Caldimonas thermodepolymerans: one gene and its partner. The protein of the gene in region 1 binds, or shares a complex with, the protein of each later gene. Links are inferred from orthologs where the notes say so. Each region holds a gene or a part of one and is shown on either strand. Other genes may lie near its edges.

Region 1 (10,034 bases):
CTTCTCGACGGCTTCCTCCGCCTCCCATCCCCAGGCGTGGCTGCGCGAGGCCGGGTTGCCAAAATGCTCGCGCAACCAGGGAATCATGGCGTCGACCACGCGCGGATCGACCGGCGTGGTGGCGCCGTAGTCCATGTAGATGGGGAAGTGAGGCGTCATGTCCATGTTGCTTGCGTCAGGAGCCTTGCGGCCCCGGCTGGCAGAAAAGCAGAAAACCCGAAAACGGCACGCGGCGGATCGCACCGCCGCGAGCCCTTACTTGGAAAATGCGTTGCCGAGCGCGAACACCGAGTTCGGCGCGTTGACCTTGATCGGCTTGACCACCGGCTGGCTGGAAATCGCGCGCTTGACCGGCTGCTCCTCGATCGAGATGCCGCGGGCCAGCTGGTCCTCCACCAGCTTCTTCAGCGTGATGGAGTCCAGGTACTCGATCATCTTGGCATTCAGGCTCGCCCACAGGTCGTGCGTCATGCAACGACCCTGGTCGCTCATGCAGTTTTCCTTGCCGCCGCAGCCGGTGGCGTCGATCGGCTCGTCCACCGCCACGATGATGTCGGCCACGGTGATCTCCTCGGCCTTGCGGCCCAGCGAATACCCGCCGCCAGGACCTCGGGTGCTCTCCACCAGCTCGTGCCGACGCAGCTTCCCGAACAGCTGCTCGAGATAGGACAGCGAAATCTGTTGCCGCTGGCTGATCGCGGCCAGCGCCACCGGCCCCTGATGCTCCCGCAGGGCTAGATCGATCATGGCGGTGACGGCAAAGCGGCCTTTGGTGGTGAGACGCATGGCAAGCTCCTTAAAGCTTTCAGCTGCGCGCTGAAGTGTTGAACCCAAACAGCTTGTGGCCCGGGTGAACCCTCGGTTGTTTCCGACTGATTTACTCGAATTTTACCTGAAGCCTAGTTTTTTGGTCAAGTTTTGGTCAGGAAGTTCCTGAGACCAGCACGCGGCGTTCCAGCAGGTGGGTCAGCAGCCCGGCACAGGCGTCCTCGAGGTAGTCCAGCACCGTCTCGAAGCCCTGCGGCCCCCCGTAGTAGGGGTCGGGCACCACGTCGTGCCGGTGCCGCGTGGCGAACTCCATCAGGCGGCGCAGCTTGTGGCGGTGCTCGGGCGGGCAGGCCGCTTCGAGGACGGCCAGGTTGGCCCAGTCCATGGCCAGCAGCAGGTCGAAGCGTTCGAAGTCCCGGGCGCAGACCTGCCGGGCCCGCAGCCCGCGCAGGTCGTACCCGCGCCGGGCCGCATGCTGCTGGGCCCGCTCGTCCGGCGGCTCGCCGACGTGGTAGTCGTGCGTGCCGGCCGAATCGACCAGCACCTGCGACCGCAGGCCTGCCTGCTCGACCAGGCGCCGGAACACCCCTTCGGCGGTCGGCGAGCGGCAGATGTTGCCCATGCAGACAAACAGGACGGAAACGCGGGAAGACGGCTTGAACAACTTCATGGGGCACAAGTCTAGGCTGCCGGCGCCCTGCGCCAGGCGTACGGGCCAAATCCGACGTGGTCGTCTGCGGTGCCCTCATCGGCGTCCCCGGTCTGCGCGGCTGCGAACCGCGTGACGGTCCAACCCTTCAAGGTAAGGCAACCACGCCAGAGTTCAAGGGGCCAGCCGCTGCGCCCGGCAGGTGCGGGGCCGCGCCGGAGCGGGGCGGCCTCAACCGGCGGCGGCGACGTTGTCCCCGCCGCCCGCACCGAAGGCCTGCTGCTTGAGCATGGCCAGCTGGTCGCGCACGCGGGCGGCCTTCTCGAACTCCAGGTTGCGCGCGTACTCGAGCATCTGCTTCTCGAGCTGCTTGACGCGCTTGCCCAGGTCCTTCTCGGACAGCGCCTCGACCCGCGCCACCTCCTCGGCCGCCCGGGCCGCTCCGCGGGACGCGTCCTGCGAGTAGACGCCGTCGATCAGCTCCTTGACCTGCTTCTGCACGGTGCGCGGGGTGATGCCGTGCGCCTGGTTGTAGGCCAGCTGCTTGGCGCGGCGGCGCTCGGTCTCCTCGATCGCGCGGCGCATCGAGTCGGTGATGCGGTCGGCGTACAGGATGGCCTTGCCGTTGGCGTTGCGCGCGGCCCGGCCGATGGTCTGGATCAGCGAGCGCTCGGCGCGCAGAAAGCCTTCCTTGTCGGCGTCCAGGATGGCCACCAGCGAGACCTCGGGGATGTCCAGGCCCTCGCGCAGCAGGTTGATGCCCACCAGCACGTCGAAGGTGCCCAGGCGCAGGTCGCGGATGATCTCGACACGCTCGACGGTGTCGATGTCCGAGTGCAGGTAGCGCACCTTGACCCCGTTGTCGGCCAGGTAGTCGGTCAGCTGCTCGGCCATGCGCTTGGTCAGCGTGGTGATCAGCACCCGCTCGTTGGCCTCGACCCGCTCGCGGATCTCCTGCAGCACGTCGTCCACCTGGTGAGTGGCCGGGCGCACCTCGACCACCGGGTCGACCAGGCCGGTGGGGCGCACCACCTGCTCGACCACCTGCCCGGCGTGCAGCTTCTCGTAGTCGCCCGGGGTCGCGGAGACGAACACTGCCTGGCGCATCTTGCGCTCGAACTCCTCGAACTTCAGCGGCCGGTTGTCCAGCGCCGACGGCAGGCGGAAGCCGTACTCGACCAGCACCTCCTTGCGCGCCCGGTCGCCGTTGTACATGCCGCCCAGCTGGCCGATCAGCACGTGGCTTTCGTCGAGGAACATCAGCGCGTCGGGCGGCAGGTAGTCCACCAGGGTCGGCGGCGGCTCGCCAGGCTTGGCACCCGAGAGGTGCCGGGAGTAGTTCTCGATGCCCTTGCAGTGCCCCACCTCCTGCAGCATCTCCAGGTCGAAGCGGGTGCGCTGCTCCAGACGCTGCGCCTCGACCAGCTTGCCGGCCTTGACCAGCTCGTCCAGGCGCTGGCGCAGCTCCTCCTTGATGCCCTCGATCGCGCGCAGCACCTGCTCGCGCGGCGTCACGTAGTGGCTCGACGGGTAGACCACGAAGCGCGGGATCTTCTGCACGATGCGCCCGGTCAGCGGATCCAGCAGCGCCAGCGATTCGATCTCGTCGTCGAACAGCTCGATGCGCAGCGCCAGCTCCGAGTGTTCGGCGGGGAACACGTCGATGGTGTCGCCACGCACGCGGAAGGTGCCGCGTCCGAAGTCCATCTCGTTGCGGGTGTACTGCATGCGGATCAGCTGGGCGATCAGGTCGCGCTGCCCCAGGCGGTCGCCGGTGCGCACGATCAGCCGCATCTGCGTGTAGTCCTCGGGCTTGCCGATACCGTAGATCGCGCTGACCGTGGCCACGATCACCACGTCGCGGCGCTCCAGCAGGCTCTTGGTCGCCGACAGCCGCATCTGCTCGATGTGCTCGTTGATCGAGCTGTCCTTCTCGATGAACAGGTCGCGCTGCGGGACGTAGGCCTCGGGCTGGTAGTAGTCGTAGTAGCTGACGAAGTACTCGACCGCGTTGCGCGGGAAGAACTCGCGGAACTCGCTGTACAGCTGCGCGGCGAGCGTCTTGTTCGGCGCGAACACGATGGCCGGACGGCCCAGCCGGGCGATCACGTTGGCCATCGTGTAGGTCTTGCCCGAGCCGGTCACGCCCAGCAGGGTCTGGAACGACAGCCCGTCGCGCACCCCCTCGACCAGCTGCTCGATCGCGGTGGGCTGGTCGCCGGCCGGCGGATACGGCTGGTAGAGCTGGAACGGTGAATCCGGGAAGCGGACGAACTTGTTCTCGTCCAGTGACACGACTTCCGTCAGAGCTTCTGTCATGGAGTCCTGGGCATGCGCCTAAAATGCGGGTTATCCCTTGCCCACGGGCGGCAAGGGAAGCCGACTAGATTAGCCCAACTGCCCGCGCCACTCCACTGACAAGGACTGACTACCCATGGCCTCGCTTTTCGCCGCGGTCGAAATGGCCCCTCGCGACCCGATCCTGGGCCTGAACGAACAATTCAACGCCGATCCCAACCCCAACAAGGTGAACCTGGGCGTGGGCGTCTATTACGACGACAACGGCAAGCTGCCGCTGCTCAAGTGCGTGGCCGCGGCCGAAAAGCAGCTGCTGGAGGCCCCCAAGGCGCGCGGCTACCTGCCCATCGACGGCATCGCCGCCTATGACAAGGCCGTGCAGGGCCTGGTGTTCGGCGCCGACAGCGAGGCGGTCAAGGGCGGCCGCATCGCCACCGTGCAGGGCCTGGGCGGCACCGGCGGCCTGAAGGTCGGGGCCGACTTCCTCAAGAAGATCAACCCCGGCGCGCAGGTGCTGATCAGCGACCCGAGCTGGGAAAACCACCGCGCGCTGTTCGAGGCGGCGGGCTTTGCCGTCGGCACCTACCCCTACTACGACGCGGCCAAGCGCGGCATCAACTTCGAAGGCATGCTGGCCGCGCTGAACGCCGCGCCGGCCGGCACCATCGTCGTGCTGCACGCCTGCTGCCACAACCCCACCGGCTACGACCTGACCCCCGAGCAGTGGAAGCAGGTCGTCGAGGCGATCAAGGCGCGCAACCTGGTGCCCTTCCTCGACATGGCCTACCAGGGCTTCGGCGAAGGCATCGCGGAAGACGGCGCGGTGATCGGCCTGTTCCTGGACGCCGGCCTGGACTTCTTCGTCTCGACCTCGTTCTCCAAGAGCTTCTCGCTGTACGGCGAGCGCGTCGGCGCCCTGAGCGTGGTCGCAGCCAGCAAGGAAGAGGCCGACCGCGTGCTGAGCCAGCTCAAGCGCGTGATCCGCACCAACTACTCCAACCCGCCGACCCACGGTGCCCAGGTGGTCGCCACCGTGCTGACCTCTCCCGAGCTGCGCCAGCTGTGGGAGGAGGAACTGGCCGGCATGCGCCAGCGCATCAAGCAGATGCGTGCGGCGCTGGTCGAGAAGCTGAAGGCCGCCGGCGTCAAGCAGGACATGGGCTTCATCACCCAGCAGAAGGGCATGTTCAGCTACTCGGGCCTGACCAAGGAGCAGATGCAGCGCCTGCGCAGCGAGTTCGGCGTCTACGGCGTGGATTCCGGCCGCATCTGCGTGGCGGCGCTCAACAGCAAGAACCTGGACTACGTCGCCCAGGCGATCGCCAAGGTCTGCTGAGCACGGCGCACCGCACCGGATCGGGAAATGGGGCTTCGGCCCCATTTTTCATGCCCGGACGCTCCGCCACCATCCCCCCCCCCTGGGAAATTCCCGGAATCGAGGGTTTCTGCGCCCGACCCGGAGTGCACGGGGGCCGCAGCCTCCATAGAATGGTGCATTGCAACAAATGCACACGGGCCGCGCATGCGTCTTGCATGAGCCCGAATCCGTGCTGCAGCCCTGGGGCTGGAAAGGGACCGACGATGCTGTACCAGATCTACGAAACCCAGCGCGCGCTGCTGACGCCGTTCTCGGAGTTCGCCAGCGCCTCGGCCAAGCTCTACAGCCACCCCCTGTCGCCCTTCACGCACGCCTTCGGGGCCGAGCGCATCGCCGCGGGCTTCGACCTGCTGCACCGGCTGGCCAAGGAGTACGAGAAGCCGCCGTTCGACATCACCTCGGTGCAGGTCAACGGCGTGGACGTGGCGGTGCAGGAACGCGTCGCACTGGAGAAGCCCTTCTGCCGGCTGCTGCGCTTCAAGCGCTTCACCGACGACCCGAAGCTGCTGCCCAAGATGAAGGACCAGCCCACCGTGCTGGTGGTGGCGCCGCTATCGGGACACCACGCGACCCTGCTGCGCGACACGGTGCGCATGCTGCTGCGCGACCACAAGGTCTACATCACCGACTGGATCGACGCGCGCATGGTGCCGGCGGAGGTCGGCCCCTTCCACCTGGATGACTACGTGGAGTACGTGCAGGAGTTCATCCGCCACATCGGCCCGCACGTGCACGTGATGTCGGTGTGCCAGCCCACCGTGCCGGTGCTGGCCGCGATCTCGCTGATGGCCACGCGCGGCGAGCAGACGCCCCGCTCGATGACCATGATGGGCGGGCCGATCGACGCCCGCAGGAGCCCGACCGCGGTCAACAACCTGGCCACGACGCGCAGCTACGAGTGGTTCGAGAACAACGTGATCTACCGGGTGCCGCCGAACTACCCCGGTGCCGGCCGGCGCGTCTACCCGGGCTTCCTGCAGTACACCGGGTTCGTCGCGATGAACCCGGACCGGCACGTCAGCTCGCACTACGACTATTTCCTCGACCTGGTGCGCGGCGACGGCGACAGCGCCGAGGCCCACCGCAGGTTCTACGACGAGTACAACGCGGTGCTCGACATGCCGGCCGAGTACTACCTCGACACCATCAAGACGGTGTTCCAGGACTTCGCGCTGGTCAACGGCACCTGGCGCGTGCGCGGCGAGCTGGTGCGCCCCCAGGACATCAAGGCCACCGCGCTGCTGACCATCGAGGGCGAGCTGGACGACATCTCCGGCGCGGGGCAGACGCGCGCGGCGCACGACCTGTGCACCGGCATCCCGAAGAAGGAGCAGCCGCACTACGTGGTCGAAGGCGCCGGCCACTACGGCATCTTCTCCGGCCGGCGCTGGCGCGAGAAGGTCTACCCCGTGGTGCGCGACTTCATCGCCCGACACGACAGGTGAGCGGCCCGGACGCGGTACATTGGCGCCCGTCGTGGCGCCTTTGTCGTTTCAGAACCTCCCGATGTCCCAGCCTCCCGTCAGTGTCGACGCGATCGACGCCCTGCTGCCCCAGACGCAGTGCACCCGCTGCGGCTACCCCGACTGCCGCAGCTACGCCGAAGCCATCGCACAGGGGCAGGCGGCGATCAACCGCTGCCCGCCCGGCGGCGCGGAAGGCATCGCCCGGCTCGCGGCACTGACGGGGCGCCCCGTCGCGGACCTCGACCCGGAATGCGGGCAGGAAGGCCCGCGCAAGCTGGCGGTGATCGACGAGGCCTGGTGCATCGGCTGCACGCTGTGCATCAAGGCCTGCCCGGTGGACGCCATCGTCGGCGCGAACAAGCTGATGCACAGCGTCGTCGGGCCGCTGTGCACCGGCTGCGAGCTGTGCGTGCCGGTGTGCCCGGTCGACTGCATCGCGCTGGTGGACGCGACGCCCGGACGCACCGGCTGGCAGGCCTGGAGTCCGGAACAGGCCGCGCAGGCCCGCGAGCGCTACGCCTTCCATCGCCAGCGCGTCGAACGCGACCGGCGCGAGCACGAGGAGCGCCTGGCGGCCAAGGCGCAGCACAAGCTGGAGCACCTGGCGGAGGAATCGAAGCTCACCGACCCGCAGGAGCTGGACCGCAAGCGCGCCGTCATCGAGGCCGCGCTGGCCCGCGCACGCGAGCGCATGCGCAAGGCCGGCTGAGCGCCGCTACACTGCGCGGCCATGCGCGTGCAGGACATCGAACCCTTCTTCGCCACGCTCCAGGCGGCGAACCCCGAACCCCGGACCGAGCTCGAGTACAGCACCCCCTTCGAGCTGCTCACCGCGGTGCTGCTGTCGGCGCAGGCCACCGACGCCGGCGTCAACAAGGCGACGCGGCGGCTGTTCCCGGTGGCCAACACCCCGCAGCAGATCCTCGAGCTGGGCTACGACGGACTGTGCGAGTACATCAAGACCATCGGGCTGTACCGCAGCAAGGCCAAGCACCTGCTGGAGACCTGCCGCATCCTGATCGAGCGGCACGGCGGCGAGGTGCCGCGCACCCGCGAGGAGCTGGAGGCGCTGCCCGGCGTGGGCCGCAAGACCGCCAACGTGGTGCTCAACGTCGCGTTCAGCGAGCCGACGATGGCGGTGGACACCCACATCTTCCGGGTCAGCAACCGCACCGGGCTGGCGCCCGGCAAGACGCCGCTGCAGGTCGAGCTCAAGCTGCTGCGCCGCGTGCCGCCCCAGTACCTGGTGCACGCGCACCACTGGCTGATCCTGCACGGGCGCTACGTCTGCCTCGCGCGCAAGCCGCAGTGCTGGAAATGCCAGGTGGCGCGCTACTGCGACTTCAAGCCCAAGACGCCGCCGCCCGACGCCTGAGCCCGTCCGGTCGGCGGGGCCGTCGGTCGGGCCAGGCCGGCATGCGGGCGAGCCCCGACGGCCGGGCCGGGAAAGCGCGCTCTACAATGGCCGCAGAGGACGGCCTGCCATGTCACAGATCGACGAACTCGTGGAACGCGTGGAACGCCTGCTGGTGCGCTACGAGGAACTGCAGCGGACCAACGCCCTGCTGGAACAGCAGCTCGCGGGCATGACGGCCGAGCGGGACAGCCTGCGCTCGCGCCTGAACGCCGCGCGGGCCCGCATCGACGCGCTGCTCGAGCGCCTGCCCGAGCCGCTCGCCGTTCCCGATCCCAGCGACAAGGAGGCCGGATGAAGCAGATCGAAGTCACGATCATGGGACAGAGCTACATCCTCGGCTGCGCCGAGGGAGGCGAGGCGGCCCTGCTGGAAGCGGTCAACCATGTCGACCGCGAGATGTGCGCGATCCGCGATGCCGGCAAGGTCAAGGCGCGCGAACGCATCGCGGTGCTGGCGGCGCTCAACATCGCCTACGAGCTGGCCGAGCGGCCCACGCCGCCGCGCGCGCCGGCCCCGGCCCAGGACACCGCGGCGGCCGGCACGACCACCCAGCACGATATCGCGGCGCTGATCCGTCGCATCGACGAAGCCCTCGGGCAGGACGGGCAACTGCTCTGAGCGACGCCCGCGGGCGTAGAATGCATCCTGTCCGTCGCGTTCGCGGGAGCTTTATATTTCCTTGAACCGATGCTCCTGTGAGCAAGGGCTTGGAACATCGTCCTTCTGGTGCGATCGTCTCGCGTCAGACGAACCCGAAGTCGGACTGACCTCGCCCACCTGAACCCCTGGGTTCAGGAATGCGGCTCTCGGCTCGTGACGGACACCTGTTTCCCTGGCATGCCCTCCCCCCGGTACTGGTTGATGAAGAGCGAGCCCGACGAGTGCTCGATCGACGATCTTGCACGCGCCCCGGGCCAGCAGGTGCCGTGGACCGGCGTGCGCAACTACCAGGCGCGCAACTTCATGCGCGATGCGATGCGCATCGGCGACGGCGTGCTGTTCTACCATTCCTCCTGCCCCGAGCCCGGCATTGCCGGCATCGCGGAGGTCGCCTCCACGGCCTATCCGGATGCCACGCAGTTCGATCCCGGCAGTCCCTACCACGACCCGAAGTCGTCGCCTGAAGCGCCGCGCTGGGTGCACGTGGACGTGAAGCTGGTGCGCAAGACCCGGCTGCTGCCGCTCAAGGAAATGCGTGCGACGCCTGCGCTGGCCACGATGCAGGTGCTGCGCCCGGGCAACCGTCTGTCGATCACGCCGGTCACGCCCGAGGAATGGCGTGCCGTGCTGTCCTTGCTGGAGTCCGCTTGAATCTCGAATGGCAGTTTGTCGCCGAGCTGCTGGTGCTCGGTTCGTTCACCGGCTTCCTGGCCGGCCTGCTGGGCATCGGTGGCGGCATGCTGATGGTGCCGTTCCTGACGCTGATCCTGTCCCACCGCGGCGTGGCCGACGGACTGGCGGTCAAGATGGCCATCGCCACCTCGATGTCGACCATCCTGTTCACCTCGATCTCCAGCGTGCGTGCGCACCACAAGCGCGGTGCGGTGCGCTGGGACCTGGTGCGCGGCATGGGCCCGGGCATCGTGATCGGCGGTCTGATCGCCGGCGCCGGCGTGTTTGCCGCACTCAAGGGCGCGTGGCTGGCCCTGCTGTTCGCGCTGTTCGTGGGCTTCTCGGCCACGCAGATGCTGCTCGACAAGAAGCCGGCGCCGTCGCGCCAGATGCCGGGACCGCTCGGCCAGACCGCGGTGGGCAGCGGCATCGGCTTCCTGTCCGGGCTGGTGGGTGCCGGCGGCGGGTTCGTCTCGGTGCCTTTCATGACCTGGTGCAACGTGCCGATGCACAACGCCGTGGCCACCAGCGCGGCTCTGGGCTTCCCGATCGCGCTGGCCAACACCGTCGGCTACGTGGTGGGCGGCTGGAACCTGCCCAGCCCCCTGCCCGGCGCGATGGGCTATCTCTACCTGCCGGCGCTGTGCGTGATCGTGGTGGCCAGCGTGCTGTTCGCGCCGCTCGGGGCGAAGGCCGCGCACGCGATGAACGTCAGGCAGCTCAAGC
Region 2 (10,149 bases), 290 kb from region 1 along the record:
TCGATCTCCGCATGCGTGACGAGCGCGCCGATGCGCAGCACCTCGCCCTGCCGCTCGATGCCCCGCAGCGCCGCCAGGCCGTTGATGTCGATCAGCAGCGCCGGCTCGGACAGGCGCATGTTGAGCGTGGCCAGCAGGGTCTGCCCTCCGGCCAACACGCGCGCGTCGTCCCCGTGCTGCTGCAGCAGCTCGATCACCTGCGCGACCGAGTCCGCCTTCACATAGTCGAACGCAGCTGCCTTCACGTTCCTCTCCTTGGCCTGGCCTCAGCCGAACAGCGTCGCGCCCAGCCACACGCCGATGGCGGTGGACAGCACGCCCATGGCGAACCACAGCACGCGCACCCCTTCGGAGGCCGGCGTCGTGGACGGCGCCGCCAAGGCGGCCGGCACCGCGGCGGCCGCAGGGCCCGGCGCGGGCAAGGCGGCGGCCTCGGGCGCCGCGGGCGCGGCGTCCACGGCAGGAGCCGGTGCCGCCAGTTCGGCCGCCGGCGGCTGGAACTCGCGGCGCAGCGCCTGGAAGAACTGGTCGGCCATCTGCATCGCAGCCGCATCGATCAGCCGGCCGCCCACCTGCCCGAGCTTGCCGCCCACCGTGGCCTGCGCGGTGTAGCTCACCCGCGTGCCTTCGGGGTCGTCCGACAGCTGCAGCGTGGACTGGCCGCGCGCCATGCCGGCCGCGCCGCCGGAGCCCTCGAACTGCAGCGTGCATCCCTCGCCGGGGCGTACGTCGAGCAGGCGCACGTGGCCGGTGAAGCGCGCGCGCACCGGCCCCACCTTCACAGCCACCCGGGCACGGCGCTCGGTCTCGCCGAGCGCCTCCATTTCCTCGCAGCCGGGGATGCAGCGCGCCAGCACCGCCGTGTCGTTGAGGGCATTCCAGACCTGGTCGCGCGGGGCCGCGACGAGGACGTCTCCGTTCAGTTCCATCCGGTGCAGCACCCGGGTTTTCACGGGTGCACTTGTTTACCAATCGTTCAACAATGCTATGGCTCATTGACCCGTTGGTAAATAGAGTGCCCATCCTGAAAAACCCTGAACCCTCGAAGCCCGGCCGCCGCAAGGCCGAGGCGGCGCCCGCCCCTGCGCGCCGGCGTCTGAGCGTGTCGGAGCGCGAGCGCCAGATCGTCGACGGCGCGATCCAGTTCTTCGCGGAAAACGGGCTGGGCGGGCAGCTGCGCGACCTGGCCAAGAGCATCGGCGTCACGCACGCCCTGCTCTACCACTACTTCCCCACCAAGCAGGCGCTGATCGACCGGGTCTACGTGGAGGTGTTCGAAGGCCGCTGGCGCGACAGCTGGGAGCAGGTGCTCGACGACCCGCGCATGGACATCGAGGACAAGCTCACCGCGTTCTACACGGACTACGTGAACAACGGGCTGTCACGCGAGTTCGTGCGCATCCTGATGTTCTCGGGCCTGATGGACCACACCATCACCGACCGCTTCTTCGCGATGCTGCGCGACCGCCTGTTCCCGCGCCTGATCCGCGAGACGCGGCGCTTCCGCGGCAGCACCTCGCGTGCACGCCCCAGCGAACGCGAGCTGGAGCTGCTGATGGGACTGCACGGCGGCATGTACTACATCGCGATCCGGCGCTGGATCTACGGCCAGGACGTGCACAGCGAGGCGATGCACGAGACCTGCGACGAAGCCCTGGTGCGCGACCGCGTGCGCAGCTACCTGACGAGCAGCCGCGAGCTGTTCGCCGACGAACGGCCGGCACGCGCGCCGCGCACCGCGACCGGATCGTCATCCCGGAAAAGAACCAAAGCGTAGGGAGTCCGTTCCGAGAGGAGCCTCAGACCCCGGCACACGGGGCCACCGGCACGACACACCAAAGGAGACAAGACCATGAAACTCACGCACCGCGCCAAGCACTGCCTGCTGGCCCTGGGCCTGGGGCTGGCCGCCACGTCCGCCCTGGCCCAGCAACGCATCAACGTCAACATCGGCTCGAGCCACCCGACCACCAACATCTGGGCCTACGCGATGAAGGAGGTGTTCCAGCCCGAGGTGGACCGCATCCTCAAGGCAGCCGGCGGCAAGTACGAGATCCGCTGGCGCGAGGCCTACGGCGGCACGCTGTACAAGTTCACCGACACCCGCGCCGCGGTGAAGGACGGCATCGTCGACGTCGGCATGGTCGGCACGCTGTGGGAGAACTCGGCGATGCCGCTGCAGAACGTCACCTACTTCACGCCGTTCGCCACCACCAACCACGAGCTGCTGATCGAGATCTTCGACAAGCTCAACACGACGGTGCCGGCACTGCGTGACAGCTGGGCCGCGCAGAACATGGTGCCGCTGTCGTCGCTGATCACCGACAGCTACGACATCTACGCCACGTTCCCGATCCGCACGATGGCCGATCTCCAGAACAAGAAGATCAACGCCCCGGGCACCTCGGCGAACTGGCTCAACGGCACCGGCGCGACCCCGGTCGACGGCGCGCTGACCACCTACTACACCAACATCCAGACCGGCGTGACCCAGGGCGCGCTGTCGTTCGCCAGCGGCATCGGCCCGGCACGCGTCTACGAGGTCGCCAAGCACCTGACGCGCATCGACATCGGCTCGATGTACTTCGGCGCGGTGGCAGTCAACAAGCGGTTCTTCGAGCGCCTGCCCAAGGAAGTGCAGGACGCCTTCGTCCAGGCCGGCCGCGCCACCTCCAAGGCGCACGGCGAGCACGTGACCAAGGTCGCCAACGCCGCGATGGAGACCATGAAGGCTGCCGGCCTGCAGCTCTCGGACCTGTCTGCCGAGGAGAAGCAGAAGTGGGTCAAGAGCCTGCCCAACATCGTGCAGCCCTGGCTGCAGGCCACCGGCGAGAACGGCAAGGCGGTGCTCAAGGCCTACTTCGACGAACTGCGCGCCCGTGGCGTGAAGCCGCTGCGCGACTGGGACCGCGAGAACCTGTGACCGGACTGTGAGGGCCGGCCGCGCCACGGGCGCGGCGGCCGTCTGCGGAGTGCAACGTGCAAGAGTCTTCCCATCCGGGCCGCTCCCACCCGCTGCAGCGCGTGGCGCGCGTGCTGGCCGCGATCGGCACGGTCTGGATCTTCGTGCTGATGCTGGTCGTGGTGGCCGACGTGGCCGGGCGCAACTTCCTGGACCGCCCGATCACCGGCGTGGCCGAGTTCGCGGCTCGCTCGGTCGCTTCCATCGTGTTCCTGCAGCTGGCCGCGGCGATCTGCTCCGGCCGCATGACGCGCAGCGACTTCCTGCTGCGCCTGATCGGCGCGCGCTCGCGCACCGCCCTGCGCGTGCTGGAGGTGGGCAACGCGGCGCTGGGCGCGCTGCTGTTCCTGGCGCTGGCCTTCATGGCCTGGCCGGAGCTCGCGCAGTCGTGGCAGGAGCATGAGTTCATCGGCGTGCAGGGCGTCTACACCGTGGCCGCCTGGCCGTTTCGCGCCCTCATCGTGCTGGGCGCGCTGATCGCGGCGCTCGCATATGCGCTGCAGCTGCCGGCGCTGTGGCGCGGCGAGTTCGAGCAGGGAGATCCCGCATGAGCGACCTGAGCCTGGGTGCGCTGCTGATCGGCGCGCTGGTCGTGCTGGTGCTGCTGGGCATCCACATCGCCGTCGCGCTGATCGGCATCGGCTTCATCGGCATCTGGCTGGTGCGCGAGGACGTGCAGATGGCCATGCGGCTGCTGTACCTGTCGGCCTACAACGGCGTGGCCGACTACATCTTCGCGACCATCCCGCTGTTCGTGTTGATGGGCCTGCTGGTGTCGGTCTCGAACGTCGGCAAGGACACCTTCGACGTGGCCGAGTCGCTGCTGCGCCGGCTGCGCGGCGGACTGGGCGTGGCCACTGTCGCGGCCAACACGGTGTTCGCGGCGGTCACCGGCGTGTCGATCGCCTCGGCCGCGGTGTTCACCCGCGTGGCGGTGCCGGAGATGGTGCGCCACGGCTACCGCACCGCCTTCGCGGCGGGTACCGTGGCCGGCAGTTCGGTGCTGGGCATGATGATCCCGCCGAGCCTGCTGATGATCATCTACGGCGTGCTCGCCGAGCAGTCGATCGGCACGCTGTTCATCGCCGGCATCATCCCGGGCTTCCTGCTCGCGGCGATGTTCGTCGTCACCATCGTCGCGCTGGCCACGTTCCGCCCGCAGCTGGTCTACGACCTGCGGCGGCGCGAGGCGGCCGACATGCAGCGCCGCCTGGTGCCTGCCCTGGGCAGCGGAGAGATCGCACGCAAGCTGGTGCCCATCGTCGCGCTGGTGGTGCTGGTGCTGGGCGGCCTGTACACCGGCTTCTTCACGCCCACCGAAGCCGGCGGCATCGGCGCCTTCGGCGCGCTGCTGGTGGCGCTGGCGCGGCGCAGCCTGGGCGAAGGCCGGATGTGGCGCGTGCTGCACGAGACCGGCAGCGTCTCGGTGACCATCCTGATCCTGCTGATCGCGGCCGGCTTCTACAGCCGCATGATGTCGGTGGCGGGCATTCCCGAGGCGATCAGCGCGCTGGTGCAGGACGCCGGGCTCGGGCCGTACGGGTTCCTCGCGATCTACGTCGTGATCCTGCTGTTCCTGGGCATGATCCTGGATTCCAGCTCCATCCTGCTGATCATGACCCCGGTGGCGGTGCCGATCGCCACCGACCTCGGCTTCAACCTGATCCAGTTCGGCGTGCTGACCGTGCTGGCGGTGGAGATGGGCCTGCTGACCCCGCCGTTCGGCATCTCGGTGTTCACGGTGAAGTCCACCCTGAACGATCCCGCGGTGTCGGTGGAATCGATCTTCGCCGGCTCCCTGCCCTACGTGGCCGCGATGCTGCTGGTGCTGGTGCTGGTGGCGCTGTTCCCGGCGCTGTCGCTCGCGCTGGTCTGACCGCAGGCCCCCCGACGGGAAGCGCCCGCGCCGGGACACCGGCACGGGCGTTCGTTCACTCGATCGGCGTGAGCTTGGCCACGCTCAGCGCCAGCCACTTCAGGCCGTGGCGGCCGAAGTTGATCTGCGCGCGCGCATCGTTGCCGCTGCCTTCGAGGGTGACGATCATCCCCTCGCCGAACTTGTTGTGGAACACCGACTGGCCCACGCGCAGCGCCACGCCGTCGGACGTGGCCACCCTGGGCTCGATCTTCGCCGGCGCCGCGCTCCATGGCGGTGTCGCCGGCGCGCTGCCCCAGCCGGACTGCGCGCCGCGCCCGCCGCCGAAGCCCTGCACCTTGGGCGTGATCCACTTCAGCGCGTGCTCGGGCAGCTCGTCGAAGAAGCGGCTGCGGATGTTGTAGCGGGTCTGCCCGTGCAGCATCCGGGTCTGGCTGTGGCTGAGGTAGAGCCGCTTGCGCGCGCGGGTGATCGCCACGTACATCAGGCGCCGCTCCTCCTCCAGCCCGTCGAAGTCCGACAGCGCGTTCTCGTGCGGGAACAGGCCTTCCTCGAGGCCGGTGATGAACACGCAGTCGAACTCCAGGCCCTTGGCCGCGTGCACCGTCATCAGCTGGATCGCGTCCTGCCCGGCCTGTGCCTGGTTGTCGCCGGCCTCCAGCGCGGCGTGCGTCAGGAACGCGGCCAGCGGCGAGATGATCTCGCCGGTCTCGGCGTCGGGCACGATGTCCGCCAGCGCCACGGCCGGCGGGTCGCCGTCGGCAATGGCGCCGGCCTGTTCGTCGATGGGCAGGGCCACCGCGTCCTTGCCGAAGCCCTCCTGGGTCACGAAGGCCTCGGCGGCGTTGACCAGTTCGTCCAGGTTCTCGAGCCGCTCTCGGCCTTCCTTCTCGTTGCGGTAGTAGTCCTGCAGCCCCGAGGCTTCCAGCACGTGCTCGATGATCTCGCGCAGCGTCAGCCCGCGGGTGGCCTCGCGCATCGCATCCACCAGCGCGTTGAAGGCCGCCAGGTTCGCGCCGCCCTTGCCGGCGACCGCACCCACGCTCTGGTAGAGGCTGCGGCCGCTGGTGCGCGCGGCGTCCTGCAGCTGCTCGAGCGTGCGCGCGCCGATGCCGCGCGTCGGGAAGTTGACCACGCGCAGGTAGCTGGTGTCGTCGTTCGGGTTCTCCAGCAGGCGCAGGTAGGCCAGCGCGTGCTTGATCTCGGCGCGCTCGAAGAAGCGCAGGCCGCCGTAGACGCGGTACGGGATCCCGGCGTTGAACAGCGTGCTCTCGAGCACGCGCGACTGGGCGTTGGATCGGTACAGGATCGCGATCTCGCTGCGCGGCGTGCCCTCGCGGTGCAGCTGCTGCGCCTCCTCCAGCACCCATTGCGCCTCGGCGAAGTCGCTGGTGGCCTCGTAGACCCGCACCGGCTCGCCCGGGCCGGCCTCGGTGCGCAGGTTCTTGCCCAGGCGACGGCGGTTGTGCGAGATCAGCTCGTTGGCCGCGTCGAGGATGTTGCCGTAGCTGCGGTAGTTGCGCTCCAGCTTGATGACGTGCTCGACGTGGAACTCGCGCTCGAAGTCGGACATGTTGCCGACCTGCGCGCCGCGAAACGCGTAGATGCTCTGGTCGTCGTCGCCTACCGCGAACACACTGTTGCCCGGGCCGGCGAACAGCTTCAGCCAGGCGTACTGCAAGCGGTTGGTGTCCTGGAACTCGTCGACCAGGATGTGGCGGAAGCGGTGCTGGTAGTGCTCGCGCAGCGCGGCGTTGTCGCGCATCAGCTCGTAGGTGCGCAGCAGCAGCTCGGCGAAGTCGACCACGCCCTCGCGCTGGCACTGGTCCTCGTAGGCCTGGTAGATCTCCACCAGCTTGCGCGTCTGTTCGTCGCGCACGCTCACGTCCCTGGGGCGCAGCCCCTCCTCCTTGCTGCCGGCGATGAACCAGGCCACCTGCTTGGGCACGTAGCGCTCCTCGTCCAGGTTCATCGCCTTGATGACGCGGCGCACTGCCGAGACCTGGTCCTGCGCGTCGAGGATCTGGAAGCTCTGCGGCAGGCCGGCCAGCTTCCAGTGCGCGCGCAGGAAGCGGTTGCACAAGCCGTGGAAGGTGCCGATCCACATGCCGCGCACCGGGATGGGCAGCATGGTGCCCAGGCGCGTGAGCATCTCCTTGGCCGCCTTGTTCGTGAAGGTGACGGCCATCACGCCGGCCGGCGACACCTGGCCGGTCTGCACCAGCCAGGCGATGCGGGTGGTCAGCACGCGGGTCTTGCCCGAGCCGGCGCCGGCCAGGATGAGGGCATGGCGCGCGGGCAGCGTGACCGCGGCGAGCTGTTCGGGGTTGAGGTGGCGCAGCAGGGGATTGCCGGACGCCGAGGCGTCGACCGGATCGGGCGTGTGCGGAGTCATTGGCGAATTCTAAGGAGCCCGCCACGCCGGCCACCGGCGCCGGCCCCGCCGGCAGGCGGGTCAGCGCCCGGCGCCTGCGGGTGCCGGCGGCGCTTCGGGCACTTCCCGCACCAGCGGCCAGAAGCACAGCAGCCCGATCACCGGGCCGGGCAGCAGCAGCCAGCCGACGCGGCTGCCCCAGTCGCCGATCCCGGCGGTGGCCCAGGTGATCGAGGCCACGGTGATCAGGAACCCGAGGCTGTTCTGGATCGCCAGCGCGCTGCCGACCAGGTCCGGCGGGCAGGCCCGGGCCGACAGCGCCGAGAACTGGGCCGAGTCGGCCACGACGGCCAGGCCCCACACCAGCAGCGCCAGCAGGCGCAGCGCCGCGCCCAGCGCATCGAGCAGCGGGTACAGGCAGCACATGGCCCCCGAGACCAGCAGGGCCGCGGCGGCCACCCGGGCGCTGCCCCAGCGCCGGCTCAGCAGGCCGCCCGCAATGCAGCCGGCCGCGCCGATGCCGATCACGCAGAAGGACAGCAGCGAGGTCAGCGCCGGCTGGGCCTGCGGCGCCAGCCCGCCGTCGCGCACCACCTGCGCGACCAGGAACGGCGTGACCGTCCAGAACGCATACAGCTCCCACATGTGGCCGAAGTAGCCGATCGCCGCGGTGCGGAAGCGCCGCACCCCAAAGGCCCTGAAGGCCGCCCCCCAGCGCAGCGCCGGGGCGGCCGCACGGCGTGCCAGGAACGGCCCGTCGCCCAGCATGCCCACCGCGGCCGCCGCCACCAGCGCCAGCGCCGAGGAGGTCAGCACCACCGCCTGCCAGGGCAGCTCGGCGCCGGCGGCCCGCACCGCATGCGGCAGGGCCGTGCCCAGCGTCAGCATGCCGACCAGCAGGCCCAGCGTCGCACCAGACGCACCCGGGGTCCAGCCGATGACCATCTTCATGCCCAGGGGGTAGATGCCCGCCAGGCACACGCCGACGAGGAAGCGCAGCACCAGCGCCTGCGCAAGGCTGCCGGCCAGGAGCGCGAACATCGCGTTGAAGGCCGCGCCCAGCAGGCAGGCGACCATGAAGATGCGGCTCGCCGCGAAGCGGTCGGCCAGGCCGGAGGCGGCCAGCGACAGCGTGCCCGCGATGAAGCCGAACTGCACGGCACTGGTGAGGTGGCCCAGCTCGGCGCTGCCGAGCTGCCAGACCCGCGCCAGGTCGTCGGCCGCACTGTTCGCGCTGAACCACAGGGAGGTCCCGAACAGCTGGGCGACGACGATGGTCGCAACGGGATGGCGGCGCAGCATGGCGTTCACGCGGCCCCGCCCCGTCGCCCGGACGCGGCACCGTCCCGCCTCGCCGGCCAGCCGGCGGGTCGTGCATCCGATGGCGGCCAGGCAGCGGGCATGCGGGCGTGCGGTGCGCGAAGACGCGGCCACTTTAGGCGCGGGCACCGGCGGCCGTCAACGCGGCCGGCCCCGGCGCGGGGCCGGCCGTTCAGCCCTCGTCGACCACCGTGCCCGGCGCCGCGGGCCCTTCGCGGCGGCCGAGCTGCAGGAAGATGCAGGCGGCCAGCACCGAGATCAGCCCCACCCCGACGAAGGTCGCGTGGAAGCTGCCCAGCACGGCGTCGCCGCCGGCGTTGAACGTCACGCCGCTGAACACCGACAGCAGCGCCGCGGCCACGGCCACGCCCAGGCTCATCGACAGCTGCATCACCACCGACAGCAGGCTGTTGCCGCCGCTGGCGGTGTCCGGACCCAGGTCGCCGAGCGTGAGCGTGTTCATCGCGGTGAACTGCAGCGAGTTGATGACGCCGAAGACGGCCAGCATCGCCAGCAGCAGGCCGTAGGGGGTGTCCGGCTTGACCAGCGCGAAGGCGGCGATCATCACCCCGAGCGCGACCGTGTTGCCCACCAGCACCGTGCGGTAGCCCAGGCGCTCGATGACGCGCTCGGCGAACAGCTTGCACAGCATCATGCCCGCGGCCATCGGGATCAGGCTCATGCCCGCATGCGACGGCGAGTAGCCCAGCCCCACCTGCAGGAACAGCGGCAGCAGGAAGGGCATCGCCCCGGTGCCCAGGCGCGAGAACAGGTTGCCGGCGATGCCGATCGCGAAGGTCGGGATGCGGAACAGCGCCAGGCTGAACAGCGGGTGCTCGGTGCGTGCCGCGTGCAGCCAGTAGCCCACCATCGCCGCCAGCCCGGCCACCAGCATCCACAGGGCCACCGCGCGGCCGATCGCATGCTCGCCCAGTCCCTGCAGTGCCAGCGTCACCAGCACCAGCCCGCACGAGAACAGCACGAAGCCGCCCAGGTCGAAGCGGCTCACCGCGTCCGGCCGCAGGTCGGGCATGTAGCGGCGCGCGGCGATCAGCCCGGCCAGCCCGACCGGCAGGTTGATCAGGAACACCCAGTGCCAGCTCGCGCCCTCGGTCAACCAGCCGCCCAGCGTCGGCCCGATCAGCGGCCCGAGCAGCCCGGGCAGCGTCACGAAGGTCATCACCTTGAGCAGCTCCTCGCGCGGGAAGCCGCGCAGGATGGCCAGCCGACCCACCGGCATCAGCAGCGCGCCGCCCACGCCCTGCACCACCCGCGCCGTCACCAGCAGCGGCAGCGAGGGCGACAGCGCGCACAGCAGCGAGCCCAGGCTGAACAGCGCGATCGCGGCCAGGAAGGCGCGGCGGGTGCCGAAGCGGTCGGCCAGCCAGCCCGAGGCCGGGATCAGCAGTGCCACCGTGAGCATGTAGGCGATCACCACCGACTGCATGCGCAGCGGGCTCTCGCCCAGGTCGTGGGCCATGCTGGGCAGCGCGGTGTTCAGGATGGTGCCGTCCAGCGTCTGCATGAACAGGGCCACGGCCACCAGCCAGGGCAGCGCGCGTCGGGTCGCGGGATCCAGGGGCATCGGGATGTACGGGGATGTCGGTGTCGGCGGGG

Evidence for each region.
Region 2: the proteins of uvrB (region 1) and IS481_RS05745 are in contact, whole or in part, in a crystal structure (PDB 7EGT), measured with the Thermus thermophilus proteins. The link is inferred for Caldimonas thermodepolymerans from one-to-one orthologs. Residues at the interface, in WP_096411307.1 of Thermus thermophilus: Glu23, Leu25, Arg26, Asp27, Gly28, Glu29, Arg30, Phe31, Arg55, Glu326, Asp327, Phe328, Glu379, Ser382, Gln383, His398, Gly400, Arg401; in WP_096412145.1 of Thermus thermophilus: His654, Arg656, Phe657, Gln666, Asp668, Glu669, Lys680, Arg681, Leu682, Ser683, Lys685, Tyr686, Ala687.

The regions. Positions count from the first base shown.
Region 1 is NZ_CP064338.1:1,484,438-1,494,471, reverse strand. What follows is about bases 1,193-4,085. They hold uvrB (excinuclease ABC subunit UvrB), read right to left. Parts: upstream 3,737-4,085; coding sequence 1,649-3,736; downstream 1,193-1,648. Other genes in these bases: IS481_RS07135 (amino acid aminotransferase), read left to right, coding at 3,852-4,085; IS481_RS07145 (low molecular weight protein-tyrosine-phosphatase), read right to left, coding at 1,193-1,438. In the rest of the region: IS481_RS07155 (IscS subfamily cysteine desulfurase), read right to left, coding at 1-165; Fe-S cluster assembly transcriptional regulator IscR, read right to left, coding at 256-786; more of IS481_RS07145, read right to left, coding at 923-1,192; more of IS481_RS07135, read left to right, coding at 4,086-5,051; IS481_RS07130 (polyhydroxyalkanoate depolymerase), read left to right, coding at 5,297-6,538; electron transport complex subunit RsxB, read left to right, coding at 6,600-7,268; nth (endonuclease III), read left to right, coding at 7,290-7,934; IS481_RS07115 (cell division protein ZapB), read left to right, coding at 8,044-8,271; IS481_RS07110 (cell division protein ZapA), read left to right, coding at 8,268-8,594; IS481_RS07100 (EVE domain-containing protein), read left to right, coding at 8,814-9,287; IS481_RS07095 (sulfite exporter TauE/SafE family protein), read left to right, coding at 9,251-10,034. UniProt on the Escherichia coli protein: The UvrABC repair system catalyzes the recognition and processing of DNA lesions. A damage recognition complex composed of 2 UvrA and 2 UvrB subunits scans DNA for abnormalities.
Region 2 is NZ_CP064338.1:1,195,311-1,205,459, reverse strand. What follows is about bases 4,564-7,571. They hold IS481_RS05745 (UvrD-helicase domain-containing protein), read right to left. Parts: upstream 7,234-7,571; coding sequence 4,894-7,233; downstream 4,564-4,893. Other genes in these bases: IS481_RS05740 (MFS transporter), read right to left, coding at 7,294-7,571; IS481_RS05750 (TRAP transporter large permease), read left to right, coding at 4,564-4,838. Also shown: IS481_RS05775 (FAD binding domain-containing protein), read right to left, coding at 1-245; IS481_RS05770 (SRPBCC family protein), read right to left, coding at 267-953; IS481_RS05765 (TetR/AcrR family transcriptional regulator), read left to right, coding at 1,016-1,777; IS481_RS05760 (C4-dicarboxylate TRAP transporter substrate-binding protein), read left to right, coding at 1,853-2,923; IS481_RS05755 (TRAP transporter small permease subunit), read left to right, coding at 2,980-3,513; more of IS481_RS05750, read left to right, coding at 3,510-4,563; more of IS481_RS05740, read right to left, coding at 7,572-8,514; multidrug transporter subunit MdtD, read right to left, coding at 8,705-10,117. UniProt on the Escherichia coli protein: A helicase with DNA-dependent ATPase activity. Unwinds DNA duplexes with 3'-5' polarity. Translocates on single-stranded DNA with 3'-5' polarity. Initiates unwinding more efficiently from a nicked substrate than double-stranded DNA.